3 regions of the Paenibacillus sp. FSL K6-1122 genome follow, and region 3 is predicted to be linked to each of the others. Evidence: predicted binding sites of a transcription regulator. Region 3 holds the regulator's gene; each other region holds the start of a gene.
The links. The regulator LexA, encoded in region 3, represses DNA repair genes until DNA is damaged. The targets are predictions, from matches to a motif close to CGAACATATGTTCG.
Positions count from the first base shown of each region.

Region 1: a site for LexA is predicted at 3,437-3,450, ahead of NSQ20_RS12160 (DNA polymerase IV). Genes of this name have one in related genera too.
Region 2: a site for LexA is predicted at 3,882-3,895, ahead of recA (recombinase RecA). Genes of this name have one in related genera too.

Region 1 is NZ_CP150272.1:2,665,026-2,673,201, forward strand. Features, by position in the region: gene NSQ20_RS12125 (hypothetical protein) at 173-403, shown strand; gene NSQ20_RS12130 (hypothetical protein) at 396-599, shown strand; gene NSQ20_RS12135 (hypothetical protein) at 1,002-1,292, shown strand; gene NSQ20_RS12140 (AbrB/MazE/SpoVT family DNA-binding domain-containing protein) at 1,331-1,594, shown strand; gene NSQ20_RS12145 (SLOG family protein) at 1,846-2,466, shown strand; gene NSQ20_RS12150 (hypothetical protein) at 2,479-2,763, shown strand; gene NSQ20_RS12155 (stalk domain-containing protein) at 2,812-3,315, opposite strand; gene NSQ20_RS12160 (DNA polymerase IV) at 3,460-4,716, shown strand; gene NSQ20_RS12165 (YolD-like family protein) at 4,713-5,078, shown strand; gene NSQ20_RS12170 (hypothetical protein) at 5,062-5,427, shown strand; gene NSQ20_RS12175 (hypothetical protein) at 5,555-6,037, shown strand; gene NSQ20_RS12180 (hypothetical protein) at 6,075-6,332, shown strand; gene NSQ20_RS12185 (hypothetical protein) at 6,353-6,634, shown strand; gene NSQ20_RS12190 (hypothetical protein) at 6,661-6,843, shown strand; gene NSQ20_RS12195 (metallophosphoesterase) at 7,228-7,935, shown strand; gene NSQ20_RS12200 (hypothetical protein) at 8,146-8,176, shown strand, end outside.
Region 2 is NZ_CP150272.1:2,803,064-2,811,239, reverse strand. Features, by position in the region: gene rny (ribonuclease Y) at 1-1,417, opposite strand, end outside; gene NSQ20_RS13005 (regulatory protein RecX) at 1,728-2,465, opposite strand; gene recA (recombinase RecA) at 2,748-3,812, opposite strand; gene NSQ20_RS12995 (competence/damage-inducible protein A) at 4,056-5,312, opposite strand; gene pgsA (CDP-diacylglycerol--glycerol-3-phosphate 3-phosphatidyltransferase) at 5,420-6,007, opposite strand; gene NSQ20_RS12985 (YajQ family cyclic di-GMP-binding protein) at 6,328-6,819, opposite strand; gene NSQ20_RS12980 (hypothetical protein) at 6,975-7,139, opposite strand; gene NSQ20_RS12975 (RodZ domain-containing protein) at 7,213-8,176, opposite strand, start outside.
Region 3 is NZ_CP150272.1:4,224,822-4,232,997, reverse strand. Features, by position in the region: gene NSQ20_RS19085 (hypothetical protein) at 622-825, shown strand; gene NSQ20_RS19080 (adenosine deaminase) at 889-1,563, shown strand; partial or broken gene NSQ20_RS19075 (IS3 family transposase) at 1,712-3,012, shown strand; gene NSQ20_RS19070 (hypothetical protein) at 3,117-3,428, opposite strand; gene NSQ20_RS19065 (aldehyde dehydrogenase) at 4,160-5,461, shown strand; gene lexA (transcriptional repressor LexA) at 5,566-6,192, opposite strand; gene NSQ20_RS19055 (LysM peptidoglycan-binding domain-containing protein) at 6,489-6,866, shown strand; gene NSQ20_RS19050 (DUF896 domain-containing protein) at 6,962-7,171, shown strand; gene NSQ20_RS19045 (hypothetical protein) at 7,297-7,806, shown strand; gene NSQ20_RS19040 (HAD family hydrolase) at 7,835-8,176, shown strand, end outside.

The DNA.
Region 1 (8,176 bases), 1.6 Mb from region 3:
TATCAGTTTAACAAATAACACATGGAGTGCTCAGGACCTGAAGGTATTGCTGATGAATTTAATCTGGTGGCAAATGAACTAGATACGCAGAGTGAAATCGACTGCGGAATGAAAGAGTGCGAAAGATCAATAACAAATAAATAATAAGCATATAATATTGGAGGACTAAACAATGAACAAAGAACAAGAGGATTTACTAATGAAAGAACAAGAAGATTACAACTACCAATGCTTTGATTCAATGATGAATTCACTTTTTGATTTAGCCAATGAGTTGCACGATAGACTGGAAGAAGACGAAGAATTGACCGATGCCGAAGCAGTGTTCTTGCGGAGTTTTGATCTTTATGTTGATTCATGTTGCGAACTGGATGATTTAGAGGAGACTACAGAAAATGTTTAAAGTGACACCTACCTACAATTTGACTTTGGTAAAAGAAGTTTATAGCGTACAACAGCTTGAAAATGGGCTTACACAATTTCTTTTATTTGATGAATACTCCAAAAGGTGGCTCTGGATGCCTTCGAGTGAGTATATCCCTTTCAATGATACTCAAATTAAGACGAGAAAAAATAAAAAAGCAACAGATTCGGAGTGATTTCAGATCGAAAAAATAATTGAATGGGCAATCAATTACTCTAATAGCGCTAAAAAGGTCGTGGATGTACTTAACTATCATCAAATCATGCCTGAGGATTCTTATAGGGCTGAAGGCAGAATTCAGGCAATAGAAGATGTTATAAAATTTATTGAAGACAAAGCATTTAAAGAAGATTGTAAATACTGTAGTGGCAAGCCATTCGTAGATAGAGAGCCTTTAATGAAGGCCCAATTAAGTGATTATAGTGTAACTATCAACAGTGTCAATTATTTGGAAGATAGTATTATCGGAGGAAGCGCTTCACATTCCTTATATGGAGTGAAAGTAAATTACTGTCCGATTTGTGGTAGGAAACTAAAAGTTTGAATAAAATACATATTTTAAAAGGAGTAGTCAAGGATGTTTTATTATACAATCTCAGATAACGAATATGAAGATTATTTTTACACTACACTTTCACATGACACTGAATTTAGTAAGAAAGAATTTTGTGAGATGTACAATAGGATAATTGAAGATGCAGATAATAATTGTAGCCACCATGTCATTGTTGAAGAATTAAGCAGTAAATATGGATTCAAGGAGATAAAAGTTAAATATGAGATCAATTCTTGTTATAGCAACCATGAGAAACCAATTAGCAATGAGCTGATGACACAAGAAGAGGATACTTTTATTTGCGAAGATTAGATGAAATGAACATTTGAAGAGAAAAGGAGCAGTAAGTAATGAATAAAAAAGTAAAAATAGTCAGACGTATTGATGATTTAGGTAGAGTTGTGATTCCGAAAGAATTAAGACAAATGATGAATATCATACAGAATGATCCTTTAGAACTGTTCTTTGATCATCAAAACTCACAAATAGTAGTTAGAAAACATGAGATTGATGAGATTGATTACAAAGAGTTGTGGAATAAATTTAAAAACTTCAATTCCGATATTGCCGAAGAAATGAATAAATACGAAATTGAACTAAAAAACAAATCGTAAGGAGATTCTATATTCTGAATAATTATTTGAATACGGCACTGTGGATGTTACTCACAATGATTTTTGCATATATTCCCGTTCGTTTAATTACCTTTGGAAACAGGATGAGATTTTCGCATAAAATATACTTCTACGGGATGATGGGATCATTTATAGTAGTGGCAGTTCTGCGAAGATTCAATATTGCTTAAGAGGAGCTGAGGGAAATAGTTGATTTTGCATATCTAAATTCTCCAAAGGGCAAAGAAGAGATGAGTAGAAGACGTGAAGAGCGAAGAGAACAGGAGGAGCTTGAACGTAAGACGGTATCATTCACGGGTCACAGACCGTCTAAGTTAGGGAATTGTTACAGCCTAAAAGATGAAAAGTCTAAATACATAAGTGGCAAGTTGAAACCAGTTTTAGAAGAACTCATTAAGAGTGATGGTGTTGAACGGTTTATATCTGGTGGAGCAATAGGATTTGACCAGATTGCCTTTTGGACCATACAGGGATTAAAAAATACATCATATCCAAGTATCAAAAATGTTGTAGCTGTTCCTTTTAAGAACCAAGCAATTAAATGGACTGATCGTGAAACTCAACACTGGTATAAAAAGATGATTGAAGTAGCCGATGAGGTTGTTTATGTGGACGAGTTGCCAGAATATAAAGTCGAAGGTGTACCCATTGGTGATTATCATGTAGCAAAGATGCAGAAACGTAATGAGTATATGGTAGATCAGAGCAGGATTATCGTTTCAACTTGGGATGGGACAAAAGGCGGTACGGGCAATTGCTGTAGATATATTAGAAAAGTAGGTAAGACATTATACAATTTGAGGCCGCAATATGACTTTGAACTAGACATTACATATGGGTTTAACGGATAGAGGAGATAAAAAATGAAGAATAGAATTTGTGTTTTATTATTGGTAGTAGCAATGATAATGCTTACTGGTTGCGAAAAAGACAGAAAGATAGTTTTTAATCAGACATACATAGAAACAATCAGCACACAAAAGGGTGATATAATGATTTTTAAAAACTCAGATGGACATAAGTATGGTTGGATTCTAGATCCATCTGATTCATTTAATCCAGTTAAAAACGAAACCTATGATATTGAGGTTACACTAGAAACCATCACTACATATGGAGGTTTTATTAAAGGAATTACAGAGAAATAACTTGATGAAAGACAAGTTTTAATAAGAAAAGGGGTGGAGTAATCCACCCTATAGTTTTACCAGCTTATTCTCAGGTATATCATACTTGTAGACTACGCCATTAGTCAGTTCAACATAATAATATCCCCAAGTGACAATGTACTCAGGATGATTTTCATATACTCTAATTACAAAATACTTTCCATCTTCGCTATAACCCTCATCCATCATCCCAAGCTTGAATTTATCTACGTCCTTCTTAATTTTCGAATATACGTACTTGTAGGCATTGTCTTCATTTACAATATATTTCGGCTGCTTGCCGATATAAAGACTATCTCCTTTTAATGAAACCTTCTCACCGATCGCACTGCTCATGCTTCTTACTGGTACATATGTAGTGTTCTTGTACGTTATTGCATCAGTTGTGGACTTCTTATTTCCATCTACGTAAAGATTGACTTTCTGGATTACTGCTTTAATCGGTGTGGTAGTGGCTGCAAATGCTGTTGCTCCTGTAATTGTTGATCCGATCAGAATACCTATGACCAAACCCTTTAACTTGTCCTTCATCGTAATTCTCCTCTGTTATGTGAAATAGATTGCTTATTGTAGTATACAACTTAAATATCTATATGAACTACAAAAATTTCCTGTTGCATAAGGAACGTCTGTTCGGTGTATAATACTTATACAAACAAACGTTCTTATTTGATAATGGGAGTGATAATAGTGGCTAAGAAAGAGCGGACAATCATGTTAATCGACATGCAATCGTTTTATGCCAGTGTGGAAAAGGCTAAAATGCCACAGTATAAAAACAAACCATTGGCAGTTGCAGGAGATCCAGCAAGACGTTCAGGAATAATACTTGCTGCATGTCCTTTAGCTAAAGCGAAAGGCGTATCAACCGCTGAACCATTATGGCAGTCACTTCAAAAGTGTCCTGAGTTGATCATTGTAAGACCGCATATGCAAGAATATATAGAGGTTTCGACTCAAATTATGAGTATAATTGAGGAATTTACTGACTTAGTAGAGCCCTATAGCATAGATGAGCTATTCTGTGACGTGACTGGAACGTTGCACCTTTTTGGCAACGACCCGATTGATTTGGCAAGACAGATCCAAGATAAGATTTACAATGAAACGGGTGTATATGCGAGAGCTGGTATCTCAACCAACAAGGTGATGAGTAAACTTTGCTGTGATATGATCGCAAAGAAAATTGAAGGTGGTGTATTCTTTCTTAAAAAAGAAGAACTACATGAACATATAGGCGATAAGCCAATTCGTGATATGTGGGGCATTGGCTCAAGAATGGAAAAACACTTGTGGAAAATGGGGATTCGAACAATAAGACAGCTTGCGAATACACCCTTATCAAAATTGAGAAACAAATGGGGTGTTAATGGTGAGGTTATTTGGAGAGTGGCTAACGGACTAGATGATTCTCCGGTAACCATAAATACTCATAGTGTGCAAAAGGATATTGGTAATGGCATGACACTCCCTAGAGATTACACAGAGCAGTGGGAGATTGACGTTGTGATTCAAGATATTTGTACCGAAGTATGTAGACGTGCACGTAAAAAAGGATTAATGGGTAGTGTGGTTACTATGAGTTTATCTGGTGCGGACTTTGATCATCCAACTGGATTCAGCAGACAGGTTAAACTTCAAGATCCCACTAATATAACGGTAGATGTGTGTAAGATAGCTAAACAGATCTTTCGGCAACATTGGGATGGTCAACCCGTGAGACGAGTTGGGATATCATTATCCAATCTTTCCAATGCTGAGACATATCAACTGTCATTGTTCGATGATCAGGAACAGAAGAGAGCGGTGGACAAAGTAATGGATGACATCAAGGATCGCTTTGGTGATATTGCAATATTACGGGCAAGTTCAATTACATCCGCTGGTCAGGCCATAGACAGATCAAATAAAATTGGGGGACATTATAAATGAGTAAAAAATTGCAAGCAAATGGATTGTGGGAATCAAGTCGTATGATGTTGCCACAACATAAAGAAAGAATCATTGAACATCGATCACGAGACAATATAAGAACAAAGCCATCTTTACATGAAGATGAAATTGAAATTATGTCACTTAACTTGCGAATGTCATTGAGTTACACTATAGAGGCAGACATCGAAGTTTTTAATGAATTTGGGAATAGGACAGTTAAAGGTATAGTTGCCTCGGTCAGCAATTCTGGAAAGAGAATAAAGCTTGAGACAGATACGGGATATGAGTTCTTCAATTTTGATGACTTAGTTTCTGTAAGATTGAATGAAGGAGGAGATACATTTGAAACAGACACCTGAAGAGTTGTTGGCTGTCAAAAGATATGTTGAGTTGCCATATTTAATGAGTTCGATTGAGCATGACAAGAAGCAAATGGCTAATTCAGATATGAAATTGAAAACTGTTTATATTGATCACCTTGATAAGATACAAGCAATAGTTACTGCCGTGACCTACAAATTGAAAAACTACCTAAAAAATAAAGACATAAAAATCATCGATTTAACTAAGACCAGTGAAAGTCTAAAGATTGAGTACTCAATTAGAGGTTATACTCAGAAAATGGTTTTGTTGTGGAGTAAGGTCAAGGTGGACATAACACTTATCCTCAGCGAGTATATGAGAGTTGATATAACAGAGTTAAAGTGAAATATAATGATTGACTTAATTACAATAAAATAATACAATATGATTATAAAGTAAAGATTTAACTTGAAGGAGTATTGAGTTTATATAGAGAATAAATACTAATAACATTATTACTGGGGGAATTGTTGTGGGCACAAGGATATGGTATGAAGTTTCAATGACTAGTGCTTTTGAGGAAATACGATTTGTCAGAATGTATTATAATGCAACAAATAAAACAGCGGTCGCATATGTATCAAATGCAAATAATGAACTCCCAGAGAACCTTAAAACGAGAGTGGAGGAATTTCTTAGAAATCAAGGTTCTGCGCACTTGTTACACAAGGTCAAGCCATACTCTGAAATTGAGGCAGATCAAGTTTCTTTTCTTGCTGATCCTCCTTTGGAGATAAAAAGGCTTGCTTTGCTCGGTTCTTTAAACCAGTCAGGAATTAAAAAGTCTTTGAGTTTAGCATTTCCATTCTTAGATATGGAACTTACCAATTTTGAGAATGGAGTACTTAAAATTTGGATATCTAATCAGGACAGTCTGAGTCAAATGGAATGTCAAATTATAAGAGATTACTCGAATGAAATTGTACCACTAGGGGTTACAGTCGAATTTATCTAAATCTGTAAAATTAGTCTTTCATAAGGAGTGTTGTTAAATGGCGAACTACAGTATTAGTGAAATGACTCAGGGAATGACACAGGAGGAAGTTGATCTTGTCTATAAAGGTGTCGGCAGCTACAAAGGTTGGTCATGTGCAGAAGTTGGAGCGGGGCTCGTAGCGATGCATAAAGACCAAGAAGTAATTAAAGCATATAGAGGATGGGAAGTAGATAATTGGATTCCTGTGTGCTGGCAAGAGGTAAAGCAAAAGATTGATCAGTATGAAGATAGAAAAATTCACATGAAAGAGTAGTTTCATAAAGAGGTGATAAATTGAAAAAGAAAAAAACTATTATCAAAGAAGAATGGATTAAGGATTATGTTGAGAATAATGGCCCAGTTAACATTTTAGATGTTAAATTTGTGGATGCATACATAGATGAGTTCAATCCTAAACATGCAATCCAGCCATTCGGAGCAAATAAATGCAAGGAGCTTGGTAAGATGTTATCAACGCTTTATAATGACAACATCTTAAATAGAAGTAGGATTAGTATTCATGGACTTGGATATGACTACCCAAACTGGGTCTATGTATATGAGAAAAGACAATAAAACGAATCTTTCATAAGGAGAGCTATATGAATATTTTTGAAGCATTTATCATGATGAACTTAGGACACGTAGTAAAAACTAGTGATGGCACTTGGTATAAAAAAGAGGGCAATGTTCTAGTTGATTCCGAGAATAAGGGTAAAACATGGTACACCACAGAGGAGTTGATTTTTGATTCTTTGAGTGAACAGTGGGAGCTAGTTGAATGAAATGTGAGTTTGACTAAGAAAGGGGAAAAGAAAATGAATCACAATCTTGAACTGATTACAGAATTGAAAAATTCACTTCCATCCAAGAGGATGCTACAGGTTGTCAGTGCGGCTATTGTGGATGTTGGGGATACTACATTCATATTAAAAAATAGAGGCCCTGAGTATATTCTATGAAATATGCCGATTTTACATACTACAACGAAAATCATGGCTCTGATCTTCATTATAATTATGATGAGATTGCAAGAAAGAATGTTAGATTTGACTTGAGTTTATTTGGAGAAAGAGGGAAAAGAGCAGTAGACATCTGCCAAGATCATAAAAATTTTGAACAATATCTGTTTCAAGACTAAACGAAATATGACTTTCTTAGAGAAAGGAATGGGTAACATAAGCATCTATATTACTGGCGATATACACGGAACAATCAGTGTAAACAAGAGGCTCAATACAAAGAACTTCCCACAGCAGAAGCAACTTACTAAAAATGACTATGTGATCATTGCTGGTGACTTTGGGTTGATATGGGATGGAACTAAAGAAGATCAGTATTGGCTCAAATGGTTAGATAAGACTAAATCATTTACAAGTTTGTTCATCTGTGGGAACCACGAAAACTTCACCTTGCTTGAAGAGTATCCAGTGGAGATTTGGAATGGTGGTAAGGTACATAGAATTAACGATAGCGTAATTCATTTGATGCGTGGACAGGTATTTGAGATTGAAGGTAAGAAGTTCTTCACGTTTGGTGGAGCTGCATCACATGACAAAGAGTATCGTAAGGAAGGCAAGTCATGGTGGAGTCGTGAGATGCCATCACAAGAGGAATACGAAGAAGGCTTGAAGAACTTAGAGAAGTACGACTTTAAAGTTGACTACATACTGACACATACGTGTTCCACTACATCACTAGAGTATATTGAGCAGCGTTGTAATATACGAATGGATCGAGATGAAATGCATCCATACTTTTACGGCATTGAACAGAAGGTAGAGTATAAACAATGGTACTTTGGACATTTTCACCATGACTTTGAGTTACCAAATAATCAAAGATTGCTGTATACAGATATCATTAAGATAGATTAGGAGAAGATATGATGGATTTAAATTCTTTGAAAAAAGCACTAAAAGATCTGACTGATGATGAACGTATGGAGATATTCAGTGATTATTGTTTACACTGTGGTAGACATGATGTGAATGAGAATAACTCACCGTTCTTTAGAAGTTGTCAATGTTGGAATGACGAATAGAAGATAATCAAACAAATATTTTACCTAAAGGAGACATATGAATTTGAAAAAGGAAATTGTCGGATGGTTAGGTG
Region 2 (8,176 bases), 1.4 Mb from region 3:
CGATCTTCTCAGGCTGTACCATAACGCGAACTTCGCGTCCGGCCTGAATGGCGTACGATTTCTCGACACCTTCGAAGGACTCTGAGATTTCTTCCAGCTTCTCCAGTCGTTTGATATACGTTTCCAGCGTTTCGCGGCGTGCGCCTGGTCTTGCTGCGGAGAGCGCATCTGCTGCGCCAACCAACATGGCAATGACCGAAGTCGCTTCGCAATCTCCGTGATGGGACGCGATACTGTTGATTACAACCGGATGTTCTTTGTATTTCTTCGCCAGTTCCACGCCAATTTCGACGTGTGATCCTTCCACTTCGTGATCCAGCGCTTTACCGATGTCATGCAATAGACCTGCACGTCTTGCCAGAGTTACGTCTTCTCCCAGTTCGCCAGCCATCAGTCCAGCCAGATAAGCGACTTCCATGGAATGTTTCAAGACGTTCTGACCGTAACTTGTACGGAACTTCAACCGGCCCAAAATTTTGATCAGATCCGGATGCAGACCATGCACGCCCACTTCAAAGGTAGCTTGCTCACCGTATTCACGGATGCGCTCATCCACTTCTTTGCGGGATTTCTCAACCATCTCTTCAATCCGTGCCGGGTGAATACGTCCATCAGCCACCAGTTTCTCCAGGGCAGTACGGGCGATTTCACGGCGAATCGGGTCAAAGCCCGACAGAATAACAGCTTCTGGCGTATCATCGATAATGAGGTCAATCCCTGTAAGGGTTTCAAGCGCACGGATGTTACGTCCTTCACGACCGATAATCCGGCCTTTCATTTCTTCATTTGGCAGGGTAACAACAGATACCGTTGTTTCCGCTACGTGGTCAGCCGCACAGCGTTGGATGGCGAGTGTAATAATCTCGCGGGACTTTTTGTCCGCTTCTTCCTTCGCTTGTTGTTCAATGTCCTTGATCATTTGAGCCGTCTCATGACGAACTTCCTGTTCTACGTTGGACAGTATGATACTGCGTGCGTCTTCCATGGTGAGGTTGGATATACGTTCCAACTCTGTCACCTGGTTTTTGTAAATCATTTCGATCTGCTGCTGAGTCTCATCAATTCGTTTCTCTTTGTTAGCCACTTGCTCTTCTTTACGTTCGAGTGATTCCAATTTTTTATCCAGCGACTCTTCTTTTTGCAACAATCGTCTTTCTTGTCGTTGAATTTCATTCCGACGTTCACGAGTGTCTTTTTCAGCTTCAGCACGAATGCGATGGATTTCATCCTTCGCTTCCAGCACCGTTTCTTTCTTCAGTGCCTCTGCCTCTTTCTTCGCGTTCTCCACGATTTGTACGGCAGCTTGTTCCGCACTAGAGATTTTAGCCTCTGCAAGAGATTTGCGAATAAAATACCCTACTCCGAACCCAATGATTAGCGCGGCCACAACGAGAGCGATCATGATTGCAGGTTCCATACTGTTCACCTCCTCGTTGGTTCCTCCAAGGCATTCCTTGGGTTAATTTGCAGTTTTCAAACCTTACATATGTTTGGGAATAACGAATACTCACGGCGATCCCCCGCCGATTTTCATTTCACATGTACATGTTTCCACGTACTATTCACTGTTTCCAGCGAACCCATAATTAAGAATGGTATAAATCTTAAGAAACCGAAACCGCTTTTTTGGAAGGAAAAAGGGTTGTCCATTTCTTACAGACTCATGTCCATTTTAGTATTTGACGAAAGAAATTGTCAAGAGAATGCAGTATAGAGACTCTGGTCTGCTAATCCCATAACAACGCTTCGTCATCTTCAGGGTCCCCAGCCTCATCTTCTTCAATTAAACAATTCACGACCCGGCGCACCATATCCATTGAAAAACCACGTCTCATTAGGAAGGGAAGCGTTTTATTTTTCTTCTCTTTGACGTCCCCTTTGACCTGATTCCATTTTTTGCGTCCGGCACTCAAGGCAGTCTCAAATTCCGCATCTGTACTGATCCCTTCTAGTGCCTCAACAATGAGATCATTGGCAATGCCCTTTTGACGCAGCTCTTGCCTTATCCACAGTTTTCCCTTCCGCTTGCCCTCCATACGCTGTCTTGTCCATTCCTTCGCAAATAGATCGTCATCCACCAGGTTCTCCCGCTCAAGCCGATCCAGCGCCTCTTCAATCAAAGGTGCAGCAAACTCCTTCTGACGAAGTTTCTGACTTAATTCATGGCGCGTACGTGGCTTATGCTCCAAAAAACGCAGAGACTGTGCATACGTCCGCTGTCGCTCATCAGCTAGAATGATATCTTCCAGATCCTTCTTCATAAACGTATTACCTTGAGTCATCCTGTATTTAATCATCACATCTTCAAGAACCGTAATGGAGTGGATGCCAAAAGTGATTCGATAACGAGCTTGCCTGCTCTTCGTTCGTTCTACACGTGTAATAATAAGTTCTTCGTTGTCCGGAAATTGGGATAGGCCGTCCTGTTCTGCTTCTTCATATAAATCCTCGTCATGTTGATCCATTCTGGTCTCCCCTTTCATAACATTCTCATTCTGACTACGCCAAGCACATCTTCACATAAGACAAAGAACACCAATAATACAAAAGACCGGGAACTCTGCCCGGCCTTTACTCCACAGTTAGCGTGCTAACAGCCCCTGTCCATTGGGACAGGGGCTGTTAGACAGCACGAGTACTCCCACTACAATCCATTATCCAGATTGATCCAAGCTCAATCAGATAAGTTTACGGAGTCCAGTGGGGAACACCCTCAGGGTCCTCCCTACAAGAGAGGTTTTGAGAGATTACTCGTTGATTTCAAACAATTCTTGTTCTTCTGCTGCTTCTTTTTGTTGCTCTTCACTAGTTGGCGCAGGAACTGCAGTAACCAAGTTACTGGCTACACGAATTTTTTGTTCAATGATGTCAGCAATATCTTTATGCTCTTTCATGAACTGCTTTGCGTTCTCACGGCCTTGTCCTAAACGCTCGCCTTCGTAGGAGTACCAAGCACCACTTTTATTAACGATGTCCAGCTCTGTACCAATGTCAATGATACTGCCTTCTCTCGAAATACCCTCGCCATACATGATATCCACTTCCGCTTGTTTAAACGGAGGTGCCACTTTGTTTTTCACAACTTTAATACGAGTACGGTTACCAATCATGTCATTGCCTGATTTGATACTCTCAATACGACGCACATCCAGACGTACTGTGGAATAAAACTTCAGAGCACGACCACCAGGTGTTGTTTCCGGGTTACCAAACATAACGCCGACTTTCTCACGAAGCTGGTTAATGAAGATTGCGATTGTTTTGGATTTGCTGATTGCACCAGACAGTTTACGCAGCGCCTGAGACATCAAACGCGCTTGCAAACCAACGTGTGAATCGCCCATTTCGCCTTCAATCTCTGCTTTTGGAACCAATGCGGCTACAGAGTCAATAACGACGATATCTACTGCACCACTGCGTACAAGAGCTTCTGCAATTTCCAGCCCTTGCTCACCCGTATCTGGCTGAGACAGAAGCAATTCATCAATATTAACACCAAGTTTGCTTGCGTACTGCGGGTCAAGAGCATGCTCGGCATCGATAAATGCAGCTTGTCCACCCGCTCTTTGTACTTCAGCGATAGCATGCAATGCTACGGTTGTTTTACCAGAGGATTCGGGTCCATATATTTCAACAATACGGCCTTTAGGCAAGCCGCCTGTTCCTAATGCAATATCCAAAGCCAAGGAACCACTGGGAATAATTTCCACATTCATATGAGTGGACTCACCCAGTTTCATGATGGATCCTTTACCAAATTGCTTCTCTATTTGACGGAGCGCCATATCAAGCGCGGCACGACGGTCTGACAATAAGCTCACACCCTTTACTGTTTATAAGATAATGATACCTTGTTTTAACACGTTTGCCAAGCTTTTTTTCGAACATACATTCGTTTTTTTTGTAAAGGCCGAGGCGCCTCTTCCTCAAGGAAACTTTCCATTAAACAGAAAAAAGAACCGTAAACAAGGCTATAAAGCCTAATTCTACGGTTCTTCCGTCTTCCTTAATTATACTTGCTTGGAACTGTAAATGCAATCGAAGCTATTAACTAATCAATCCATCGCCACAAGTTTTTGCCATAAGCGATAGAGAATCGCTTTGGCTGAACGAATGCGAACCGTCTCGCGATTACCATTAATACGCAGCTCATGAATTTCCGTCTCTTTTCCACGTTCAGCAAGAGCGATGAAGACAAGTCCGGGTGGTTTGCGTTCCGAATATCCCGGTCCAGCTACACCGGTAACAGCCAAGCCAAAATCAGCATCGCCAATCATGCGGATCTGCTCAGCAAGCACTTTTGCAACCTCAGGGCTTACCGCCCCAGGTGCATCTTCACCTTCCAGATAATCATGAGGCACATTCAGCAGCTTTTCTTTAATTTCATTGGAGTAACAAACAATTCCACCTTTGAGCATTGATGCACTTCCGGGTACAGAGGTCAGACTTTGCATGACAAGCCCTCCTGTACAGCTCTCAGCAGCGCTGAGTGTCAGCCCCATGTCAGACATCATGGTTACAATCGTGTACTCTATAGGCACATCCTCGTTCGCGTAGAGATGTTCTGTCAAACGTTCCCGAATCTGAACCTCCATCGCATCCAGCTTCAGCTTCGCCTCTCCCTCACTCGCAGCCTTTGTGGAGACACGTACCGTAACTTCGCCTTCGCTCGCGTAAGGAGCAATCGTAGGGTCTGTCTGCGCGTCAATCAGATCCAGAAGTCGATCTTCCAGAGCAGATTCACCAATACCTGCGAATTTGAGCATTCGGGAATAGATCGGCATCTCTTCTGTGAGTACATGCTGGAACAGCCAAGGTTTGACTTCCTGTTCAAACATTGGAATCAACTCTTTAGGTGGTCCAGGCATCACAACATAATATTTGTCATTGTCAGAAATCGCATTTCCTGCCGCAAGGCCCGTTTCATTGGCCAGAGGTGTTCCGCCATCAATAACGATCGCCTGACGTCTGTTATTCTCTGTCATATCCACATTACGATCTCTGAAAAAGCTCTCAATTTTGTCCATTGCCATTCGATCTGTATGCAGTTTCCGGTTAAGAACAGCTGCGAGCGCATCCTTGGTCAGATCATCTTGGGTAGGTCCGATGCCACCGGAAAATAAAATAACGTCTGCACGGCTCTGCGCAATGCGAATAGCTTCACTAAGTCGGTTCAGGTTATCCCCAACCACCGTTTGGAAATATACATCGATCCCCATCGCAGCCAATTCACGGGATAGGTATCTGGCATTGGTATTGACGATTTGTCCAAGCAGTAGCTCTGTGCCAACTGCAATGATTTCTGCCTTCATTGAGCATCCTCCTGTACACGTGGTGAGTGATCAAAGGGCAATAGGATAATTTCCTATTGCCCCTGACCCAATGCTTCCTTCATGATTACCCATTTAAGAACAAACCATTATGCTTTTGTTAAATGAAGCAAATTTTTGTTTTTGATAAAGTAATCGATACCCGACCAGATAGTAATAAGCGCTGCTGCCCATACCGCGATAATATCGACGTGAATACCCGTGTATGAAAACGGGAAATTGTTCAACAGCAACAGCACAATCGCCACAATCTGCACTACAGTCTTCAGCTTGCCCCAAGCACTAGCGGCAACAACCGAACCATCCAGCAATGCAATTTGACGCAAGCCGGTAACTGCGAATTCACGACTAATAATCACAACTGCAATCCAGGAATCCAGCTTGCCCATCTCCACAAGCGAGATCAAAACTGCAGTAACCAGCAACTTGTCTGCGAGTGGATCGAGCAGTTTCCCCAGATTGGTAACCATGTTATTTTTCCGCGCAAGGTATCCGTCAATTCCATCTGTGCTTGCGGCGATGATAAAAATAACAGCAGCAATCAGTTGATTATACGGAAGCGACAAGCTTCCAAGCTGCAACGGCTCTGGATAAAATGGAAAATCCACGAGCAGGAACACCATCAAAAAAGGGATTAAGCAAATTCGTGCAAGCGTAATCCGGTTGGGTAAATTCACAAGACGCCCTCCCTCATATCCTCCATTACTCCAAACAATCATCATAATCCCGTTATCATCATCCGGAACATGAAATGTACAGTTTCAATGTCAATCCATATTAACATGATCCCACTATGTAGAAACGCAAAAAATAAAGTCAACCGCTCAAAAGCAAAACGCTTTAAACGTTCCGGTGACTTCCAGAAGATGTACTGCTTTTCACAAAGTCAGCAAACGATGAGGACTGGACTTGATGCTTGACTGCCAGCAATGCACACTTAGTATAATATACGCCCAATACCGTGTCAAAAAAACACTTTTGCTACAAAAAGGCCTTATTACTTGAAATTTGTATATTGCAAATCCAGAGGCAGGTTAGCACCATTTAGCAGCTGCATGACAGCTTGCAAATCATTTTTACTCTTACCAGTTACCCGAAGTTGATCTCCCTGAATCTGACTCTTCACCTTCATCTTGGAGTCCCGAATCAGGATATTGATTTTCTTGGCGATGTCCTGATCAATCCCCTGTTTAAAATTCAAACGCTGGCGGACTGTACCAGAAGACGCTGGCTCTACCTTTGCGTAATCAATGTTTTTCAATGGTAGACCACGCTTCGCCATTTTGGATTGCAGCACTTCAATGACAGCCTTGAGTTTGGTCTCATCATCAGATACGATCGTTAACGCATCCTTATCCAGTTTCAGGCTGCTCTTGCTGCCCTTGAAGTCATAACGAGCGCCAATTTCTTTCTCGGTTTGTGTAACGGCATTTGTCAGTTCTTGCAAGTCCATTTTGGACACGATATCAAATGAATTTTCTGAGCTCAAACCAGTCACCCTTTCAGTTAATCGTATGTTCTGTAACATTATAGAGGATACCTTAAGCAAAAGTCTAATTTCAAGCTGTTTTACACAAAGAAAAAAGCATTTTTGGCTTCCACTTCAAGTGGCTGCCAAAAATGCTTGCTGGTCCAGCTTCCAACCTAATAGCGGCTGCGGTTGGGCTGTCTGAACATATCGAGCACACCCAAAAGTACATGTGCAAGTCCAAAACCCAATATTCCGTAACCCCAAGCACTTGGAGTCAGGTAATAACCCAGGAGGCTGACAATGATCCCTAAACCTGTTACGATCCAGCTGACTGTCACAGCCATCCACCTCACTTCACCAAAAGTTAACTGCAAGTTAAGACACGATTATTGTCTCCTGCAGTTGACCCGGTTATTCGCTACCCGTGGTACCCCCTGTACCGTCCGTTGATCCATTTTCAACACCTGTGGAAGAAGGAGTGCCACTACTATCTTCACCAAGCTTCAAACGGATCCGATTGGTCGCCTTGCCATCCGTTACAACCTGCCCGCCAACCTCAATCGTGGTCGCTGCAGCGTAACCGGACTTAATATACATGCCTGTACTATCAAGCTCAAAGGTATAGCTGTCACCTTCGGCTGTGTTACCATACTCCAACTTCTCTCCACTGGAGTTTTCGCCTTTATACACTTCCAGCCAGCTATGACCTGTTGCTTTGATCGTAACCGTTACAGGTTGCCCTGCACTACCGTTAACTTTAAAGTTCGTAATATTCCCTGATTTCCCATCTTCTGCAACAGTCACATTAGACGGTGAATTGTCAGTTGGTTTTTCCTCAGTTTCATCCGTTTGGCCATCAGTTTGACCGTCCGTCTGTCCTTCAGTGTCTGTACCGCCACCATTACCCCCAGCGTCGCCCTCACCAGTACCGTCAGTACCTGAATCTGTCGCAGGCGGATTAGATGCCTGTCCGTTGTCGGCAGGTGGATCTGGTTTATCCTCAGGTTGTTGTTGACTGTCTGTAATTTTGACCTGATCAAGACCCGGATTATCTGATTCATCACCATTGTTATACACCACGTATACATACAACAGTACTACGATCAAAACAGGGAATGTCCACATCAACGCGACAGACATCCACCGATTACTACGCTCAACCGGACGGCTGGAACGCTTCTGAATAACCGGTTCCATCGTTGCTTCCGTCTCTTCTTCGGGTACGTCTTTTTTGTGTCCCTCCAGCAGCTCATCAGGGTTCAGTCCCACGGTCTCCGCATAGGTTTTGATGAAAGCACGCACATAGAAGCTACCCGGCAGCACTTTATAGTCTCCTGCTTCTATGGCCTCCAGATACCTCTTGCGAATTTTTGTC
Region 3 (8,176 bases):
CGAGCGCAAGTTAATCAAAGTATCGAACAGAGCAGTAAAATGTTGTTGTTGAAAGATGTAAAAAGGAAAATCTTCGAATTAGTAACGGAAAAGATATTTTACAAGATAAATCAAAAAACGAGCCTTTGTATATAAGGCTCGTTTGTGCAGGAGTCATATTTGGCTCCGAAAGTTATGTTTAGTCTACTACATTTGTTTTATCGCTGAGAAAGTAACTATAACAATTCTACCCTATTTCAGAGAATTTGACCATACTTTAGCTTTATAGTTCATGTCCTTAGTTCGAGACCAGAACTTATACCTTGTACCAAGTGTCGGAATAGAGATGTGTCTAATCATTGTGCGTTTAACTGAAAATATCATTTAGTATCCTAGCGCATGAGAAGTTACATATTATTATATAGCAACTGCAACGCTGAGATAGTGAGTCAGATATTAAAAACGAAATATAGTACTGAAAATAGTTGTTGAGCAAAAGGGATTATACTGGTTAAAGCTATCATCATAAATATTATTTAAAAACTTTAAGGTATATAAGAGAAATTATACCAAATTTATGTCATAATATTTTTGAGTTGGAAATACAATACTTGATTCTGTGAACAAGAGGTGAGAGCAACTATGAAAAATAGAAACATAACAGGTATTGTATTGGCTATAATCTATTGCATTGTTCTTTACTTTATTTTAACAGATTCTCCGCCTGGCGAAGCTCCAAATAATCCGTTCTGGGTTTATTTGTTTATTCCAATTGGTGCTATTGTGATTACATCTTTGTTTGATTACGTAATCAAATTCGATTTTTTTAGAAAAAAGAAAGATTAGAATTGAATGGAGGACTAAAATGATACAAACAATGAAAATTGCTAAAACATTTTAGCCGGAGTCATGTTTTCTACATCTATCTCAATTCCAGCATTCGCTCAAGATCAGGCAAATTCTTTCCCAGCACTTCAAGTGGAAAATAGCCTTTTAGAACTAGTCGAAAGTACAACCGATAATTCCATCACTTTTAAAGACGGTTCTACATTAATTCAATATGACAGCTATTATATTGCAACAGATTTAAATGGTAAAGATAAGTTAAAAATTACAAAAGTTGATGAGACTAAAGTAAAGTATGAAAATCTTCAAACTGGCGAAGTGAATTATGCTACAAACGAAATAAAACCTATTCACGAAGATCTCAGTTTCTCGCCACAAGCATTAGCAGACGGTTATGTATATAAAGGCAAAGTAGAAAATTCCACAGAGATAATATATGCAACTGCTTCTGCAATAGCAGGTATACTTGCTTCCTTTATAGGAGGACCTGTAGGTGGTAGAATAGCGGGCATACTTGTAAGCATCGGTGGTTATTATGTTTCTAAGGATGCACCCAGAGCCTATTGGGTAACAAAAACATATACTAGAGATGTTAAGCATAGTGATTTTAATGCGACTTTATTCATCAGGAAAGACCATCATTATTACAAATATCATGATTATACCGATTTTATTGATACCGCTTCGACAATCCAGACTTGCCAACCTTTTGGTTGTGGTCCAGTAAACGAGTATTAATTCTTTTATGTTGTGGGATAGAAAAAGCCGATTAAAGTTAAAATGTACCCTATAAGATGGACACTTTGAAAAAAGCCCATCTTATAGGGTATTTTGTTTATAATGAAAAAAAAGAGGTTGGAGCGGAAATGTTACGACGAAAAGATTACTGACAAAGAAAGAACAAGAACTGCTAAAACGGAATCCAAATGTAATCGCTGTTAGCGAAAAGGCGATTACGTACACCGATGAATTTAAGCGCCATTTCATTGCACAAAATGAACAGGGGAAACTGCCACGAGACATTTTTGAAGAAGCAGGCTTAGATGTTGAATGTATTGGTTTGGAGCGTGTTCGTTCTTCCGGAAAACGTTGACGTGCTTCGTATCGTGAAGCGGGTGTAGAAGGCTTACAGGATACACGTAAAACAAATTCAGGTCGCCCATCGGAACGTGAATTAACATTAGAACAAAAGATTGAACGATTAGAAGCAAAAAATCAATTGTTACGAGCGGAAAATGAACTGCTAAAAAAACTCGATCTACTCGAAAGGCAGATGTTGAAAAAGAAATAAAAGTGGCACCAGAGCTGAAGTTTGAACTCATTTATCGGACGATCTGAACGTATAAAATGAAACGGTTAATCAGCTATCTATGCGATGTTATGGAAGTATCACGTTCTGGATACTACAATTGCTTCTCTGAAAAATCAGTGCAGAAGCGTGTAGCTAAAGCCAAAACAGATAAGATTGTAAAGGCGTATCATTTTCGTGGACGAAAAAAAGGAGCACACCAAATCAAAATGACGTTAGAAAATCAGTACAAAATGACGTTCAACTTGAAGCGGATTCGCCGGATCATGAAGAAATTTGAGATCATCTGTCCCATTCGAAAGTCTAATCCAGCCCGTAGAATGGCAAAAGCAACGAAAGAACATCGCACTTGTCCAAACGAATTACAGCGCAATTTTAAGCCAGGCGAGGCGGGAAAGGTGTTATTAAGCGATATCACATATTTAACGTAAAAAGTCAATAAACGTGCGTATTTATCGACGATTAAAGACGCACAGACGAATGAAATTTTAGCGTATGAAGTTTCTTCTTCGTTAAGTATAGGAATTGCGCTAAACACGCTTCGTAAATTACAGAAGCATCGCCATTTAACCAAAGATGCGTTGATCCATTCTGATCAAGGCTTTCATTATACGAAACCACAATTCCAATCCGTAGTGAAGAAAATGGGATTAAGACAATCCATGTCACGTCGAGGCAATTGTTGGGATAATGCTCCCCAAGAATCGTTCTTTGGGCATTTTAAGGATGAAACGAATATCAAAGATTGCGAAACATTAGAAGAAGTAAAACGAGAAATTAAGAGTTATATGACGTACTACAATCATTATCGAGGGCAATGGAATTTGAAAAAGCTGCCGCCTGTAAAATACAGACAGCAGCTTCAACAAGTTGCCTAGTTTTTTTTCAAAATGTCCTTTACAAAGGGTACACTTTAGAATTCAGAAGCCTTCTTTTAGTATTGTTATATTTAATATACGTGAATTTTATTGTGATGACAAAATTACTCCATTTTCGTTACGTAACCTTCATAGTTTCCGTAATATAATCCGTTTGAGTAGGTAGTAGATGCTAGATTGAGTACTCCATACCAAACTCCATCAGCATAAGTATATGTCTTTGGAACATACTTCGCATCTCCATACTTATTGTTAGCATCTGAATATCTCACATATTTTTGCGTCGCCTGAATCGTAACACTTTGTGCAGTTACAGAACCTTGAACAGAAGATGAGGCAGAAGCAAGTGATGCTGGAACAGCAATACTTGCTACTATAGCAGTGAGCGCTCCAATTGTGGCTAGTTTCTTTTTCATGTAAATACCTCCTAAATTTTTTTGAATGAATTATAAAACTTTACTTTCTAAAAATACCATATAATTCTATGTAAAATTATGATATATATTACATTGTGATTTGTATTTCTTCCCCTACAGATCTACTAACGTAACTTCCAAAAATTCCTCCAACTGATTAAATAGTATATCCAATCTAAACAGATTTGGACGATCATGAAATGCAGCGGATGAGTGAGATACTAGATGACTTTTTTTAATAGAAGTAGTACAAGTTGATTTGATATTATTTAACCCTTTCTTCGAAGACAGCTCTCAGATGTAGTTGTTGGATTAAAATCTGCTCGTTGTGAAGTTGTGGCCGGGAATGGATAAATCATCTGAAAGCAAATTGCCAAAACATGTCCCCTGATTCTTCTTCACTTGCCCACGTAACATTTTTGTGTTTATCTGTGACCAAGGCTTACCTTTATAACAAACATATTCGTTCGTCGATTTAGATAATCGCAAAACTCACTTTTCATTAATATTAAACTGTCTGAAGCAAAAGATTTAAATCAAACTTCCTTAGAAATTCTGATAGCCATGAAATAGAAAGGAATACTAGCATTCACTCATTTAAAATTCCAACCATCGTTCAAATACATACAAATGGATGTTTCATTTGTATGTTGAAAGTTTCATATAGAAGAGGTATACTTTAATTAAATTTTAAACAATTTAATTTTAAATAATTAATTGGAGATGTTAATATGGATCAGGCTAAACAACTTGTGACAGAACAACGTACATTTTTTTATACAGGACAAACTAAAAATATCGAGTATCGGATTAATGCACTTCAACAGCTTAGAAAGGGAATTGAAAAGTATCAGCAACGGATTCAAGATGCACTTCGGGCAGATCTGAACAAATCTGAGGCGGAAGCTTACGGTTCCGAGATTCGCATTGTTTTGGGTGAACTGGATTTTGCATTAGAACACCTGCAGGAATGGGCTGCACCAAAACAAGTCCCAACCAATTCGGCTATGCCGGATGGTGTGAGCACCATTTACCCTGAACCATACGGAGTGGCTCTTATTATTGCACCTTGGAACTATCCTTTCCAACTGGCCTTTGGTCCACTGATTGGAGCAATTGCAGCCGGTAACTGTGCAGTTATCAAGCCTTCTGAATTAACACCAGCGGTATCTCGTCTGACATATGATCTGATTCAGGAGATCTTCCCTCAGGAGTATATCGCCGTTATGGAAGGGGAAGTTGAAGCCAGTACAGCATTGTTGAAAGAGAAGTTTGATTATATTTTCTTCACAGGAAGCACAGGTGTTGGTCGCATTGTTATGAAGGCAGCTGCGGAGCATTTGACTCCTGTAACCCTGGAGCTAGGGGGCAAGAGTCCTGCTATTGTCCATAACGATGCAGAACTGAAGCTGGTGGCCCAGCGTATTGTTCGTGGTAAGTTCCTGAATGCAGGCCAAACTTGCGTTGCTCCGGATTATTTGCTTGTACATGAACAAGTTCATGACGAATTGATCAATCTGATTGGCGCAGAGATCAAAGATAAATTTGGGGATGATGTGTTACAGAACGCTGATTTCCCGCATATTGTCAACGCGCGTAACTTTGATCGGTTGTCGAAATTCCTCACAGATGGCAGAACGCTGATTGGTGGACGTTCTGTACGAGAGCAGTTGCTCATTGAGCCGACTGTACTTGGAGATGTGAACTGGGAATCAGCTGTCATGCAAGAAGAGATCTTCGGTCCGATTCTTCCTGTATTTACGTACAGTGACCTGAATCCTATGCTGGATGAGATTGTTCGCCGGCCAAAACCATTGGCGCTATATCTCTTCACACAGGATGAGCAGCTGCAGGATCAGGTTCTGAATCAAGTATCCTTCGGTGGGGGATGTATTAATGACACACTTTCTCATATGACTTCACACTACCTCCCGTTTGGTGGTGTAGGAGAGAGCGGTATGGGCTCATATCACGGACAACAGAGCTTTGATGTGTTCTCGCATCACAAGAGTGTTCTGAAACGCAGTGAATAATTAGCCGCTAAAATAACATAAACATGAAAAAAGAGGTTGTCCTGTTGATCAGGATAACCTCTTTCGTATTTCATTACATCTAGTTTTGTTACTCAAGTTAAATATTAATGAATATCTCGGAAAAGGCCAATGACTTTACCCAGAATACTAACATGTTTCAAACGTAAAGGTTCGAAGGTCGCATTCTCCGGTTGAAGGCGAATATGATCTTTCTCTTTATAGAACGTTTTCACTGTAGCTTCATCGTCTTCAGTCATTGCAACGACGATATCACCGTTATCAGCAGTTTGCTGTTGACGGACAATAACGTAATCTCCGTTAACGATTCCAGCTTCCACCATGCTATCTCCGACTACCGAAAGCATAAACACTTTCTGTTCGCCTACATAATGTGTAGGAAGAGGGAAGTAGTCTTCAATGTTCTCGGTTGCAGTGATTGGAACCCCGGCTGTAACCTTACCAACAACAGGAATACGTGCAACGCTATGAGCAAATTGATGAGAATGCTCAGATTCTTCTTGGCTCAAAAGCTCAATGGCTCTTGGCTTGGTAGGGTCGCGTCGGATCAAACCTTTTTTCTCCAAACGATCCAAATGTCCATGTACTGTTGAGCTGGAAGCCAGTCCAACCGCTTCACCAATTTCCCGTACGGAAGGAGGATACCCCTTCAACCGGACTTCATTTCGTATAAACTCCAGAATAGCCTGCTGCCTGCTGGATATCTTCGACATACCGTATCAACCCCATTTTAGTAACGTTTGGGAAAATTATAACATAGAACCTCCGTTCGTACAAACATAAGTTCTAAATAAAATAGCATTAAATCAGTGTTTTTTAGCTTATAGAACAGAAATTGTCCAAAAGTCAGAGCATAATACTGCAAATGTTTTGTAAAAGGACTTGAAATAAGATATTTCTCCTTCAAAAAAGAAGCGAACAATTGTTCTAAAAATCTATTGAACAAAACAAGTGTTCGTGTTATATTGATTCCAACAGATAGGAACAAACGTTTGGAGGCGGGTATTTAATGAGATATTCTACTTATCAAAGCATTTATGAACCAATGAATTCGGAACTGGTGAAGTCTAACATAGGGAACTACAAGAAGGTTTTAGCGCGTTTCAAGATTTCTTCATGGATGTTAAAGGTAGTCATTACCTCTATGATTATATTTATTGGATGCAGCACCGTTTTAACTGTATTTGCCGGCAATGAGAATGATGTTCTGCCTGGAGGAAAGATAGCTGTTTCACAAGGGGAAACATTATGGAGTATTTCTTTGGAACATAAACCGACGAATATGGATACACGTATATATATAGAAGCAATTAAGAAAGTGAATCAACTTCATACAACTTCCATCCAAGTGGGACAAGTACTAGCTCTACCGCAATTTGCAGAATAAAATGCACATCAATGAGTGTTAGCGCGTGTCAGCTTGACAAGCAGCCTTTATAATGGCAAAGTTAATATGACTTTGTATTTTTGGAGGGGACAAGCTTGGATATAGATAGTCTGGTAGCACGCATTAACGAATTGGCTCGTAAGCAAAAGTCCACTGGATTGTCGGAGGAAGAGCTTGCTGAACGTGCCGAGCTAAGAGAGATTTATTTGAGTAATATTCGCAGCAATTTCAGACAACAACTGGATACCATTGAGATTGTTGATGATGAGAATGACAAAGGCCACCAAGGCAAACTCAAACACTAACGAAACCTAATGATATCATTATGATATTTAGGTTTCTTCCTGTTATTTTGAGTGTGCAATTTATAGGGGGAAATGTTGGTTTGCAATTATGTAAGCCGATACAAAGACACATAAGGGGGATTCTCATGTCGCGTTCGTTCGAGAGAACGGTTAAGAAAAATTCCAAGCAGTTAAATCAGCAACGCAAAAAAAGTGGTCAACCAATCACAGGTACACCAGGTGAAGAAGTCTTTAAGGGACGCAGTCTTTTGTTCCCTATATTTTTGATTGGTCTCGCCTTTTTGTATCTGTTTATGAGCACGTTCCTTGTGCAAGCTCCAATGACAACTTGGGACTGGGTGACCATGCTGCTTTACGTATTTTTGGCAGTCATCTTCATGCTTCGTCGTCCATACATCAAGATTAGCAGTAATCGGATTATAACGACGAAGGGTAATCGTGAACGTTCAATTGGGGTTGACGATATCGTCAAATTCAGAATTGAACCAGGTACAGTTGTTATCGAACATAACAGTCGCGGGAAAAGATGGGTGTTCACCAAGTTATTGAACCGTTACGATACAGATGCGATTGCAGAACGTTTGCTGAAGTTTGCAAAAGCACACCAGATCACCGTGGAAACCGTCGAAAAGTAATTATTGCATAAAGGGGTAGATGATCGGAATGGCGTTAAAAGCGATTTTGTTCGACCTAGATGATACTTTATTATGGGATGAGCGTAGTGTTCGAGAATCTTTTCATGAGACTTGTCTAATCGCAGCGAAAGAGACTGGGGTTAAACCAGAAGAACTTGAAGAAGCTGTTCGTAATGAGGCACGTGGACTGTATGAATCATATGAAACCTTTCCTTTTACTAAAATGATTGGAATCAATCCGTTTGAAGGCCTTTGGGCTAACTTTACTGGTGGGGATCAACCTGAGTTTCGTCAGTTGGAACAACTTGCTCCAGTTTACCGTAAAGAATCCTGGCGTCGTGGCTTGTTGAAGTTGGGTATAGATCGGGAA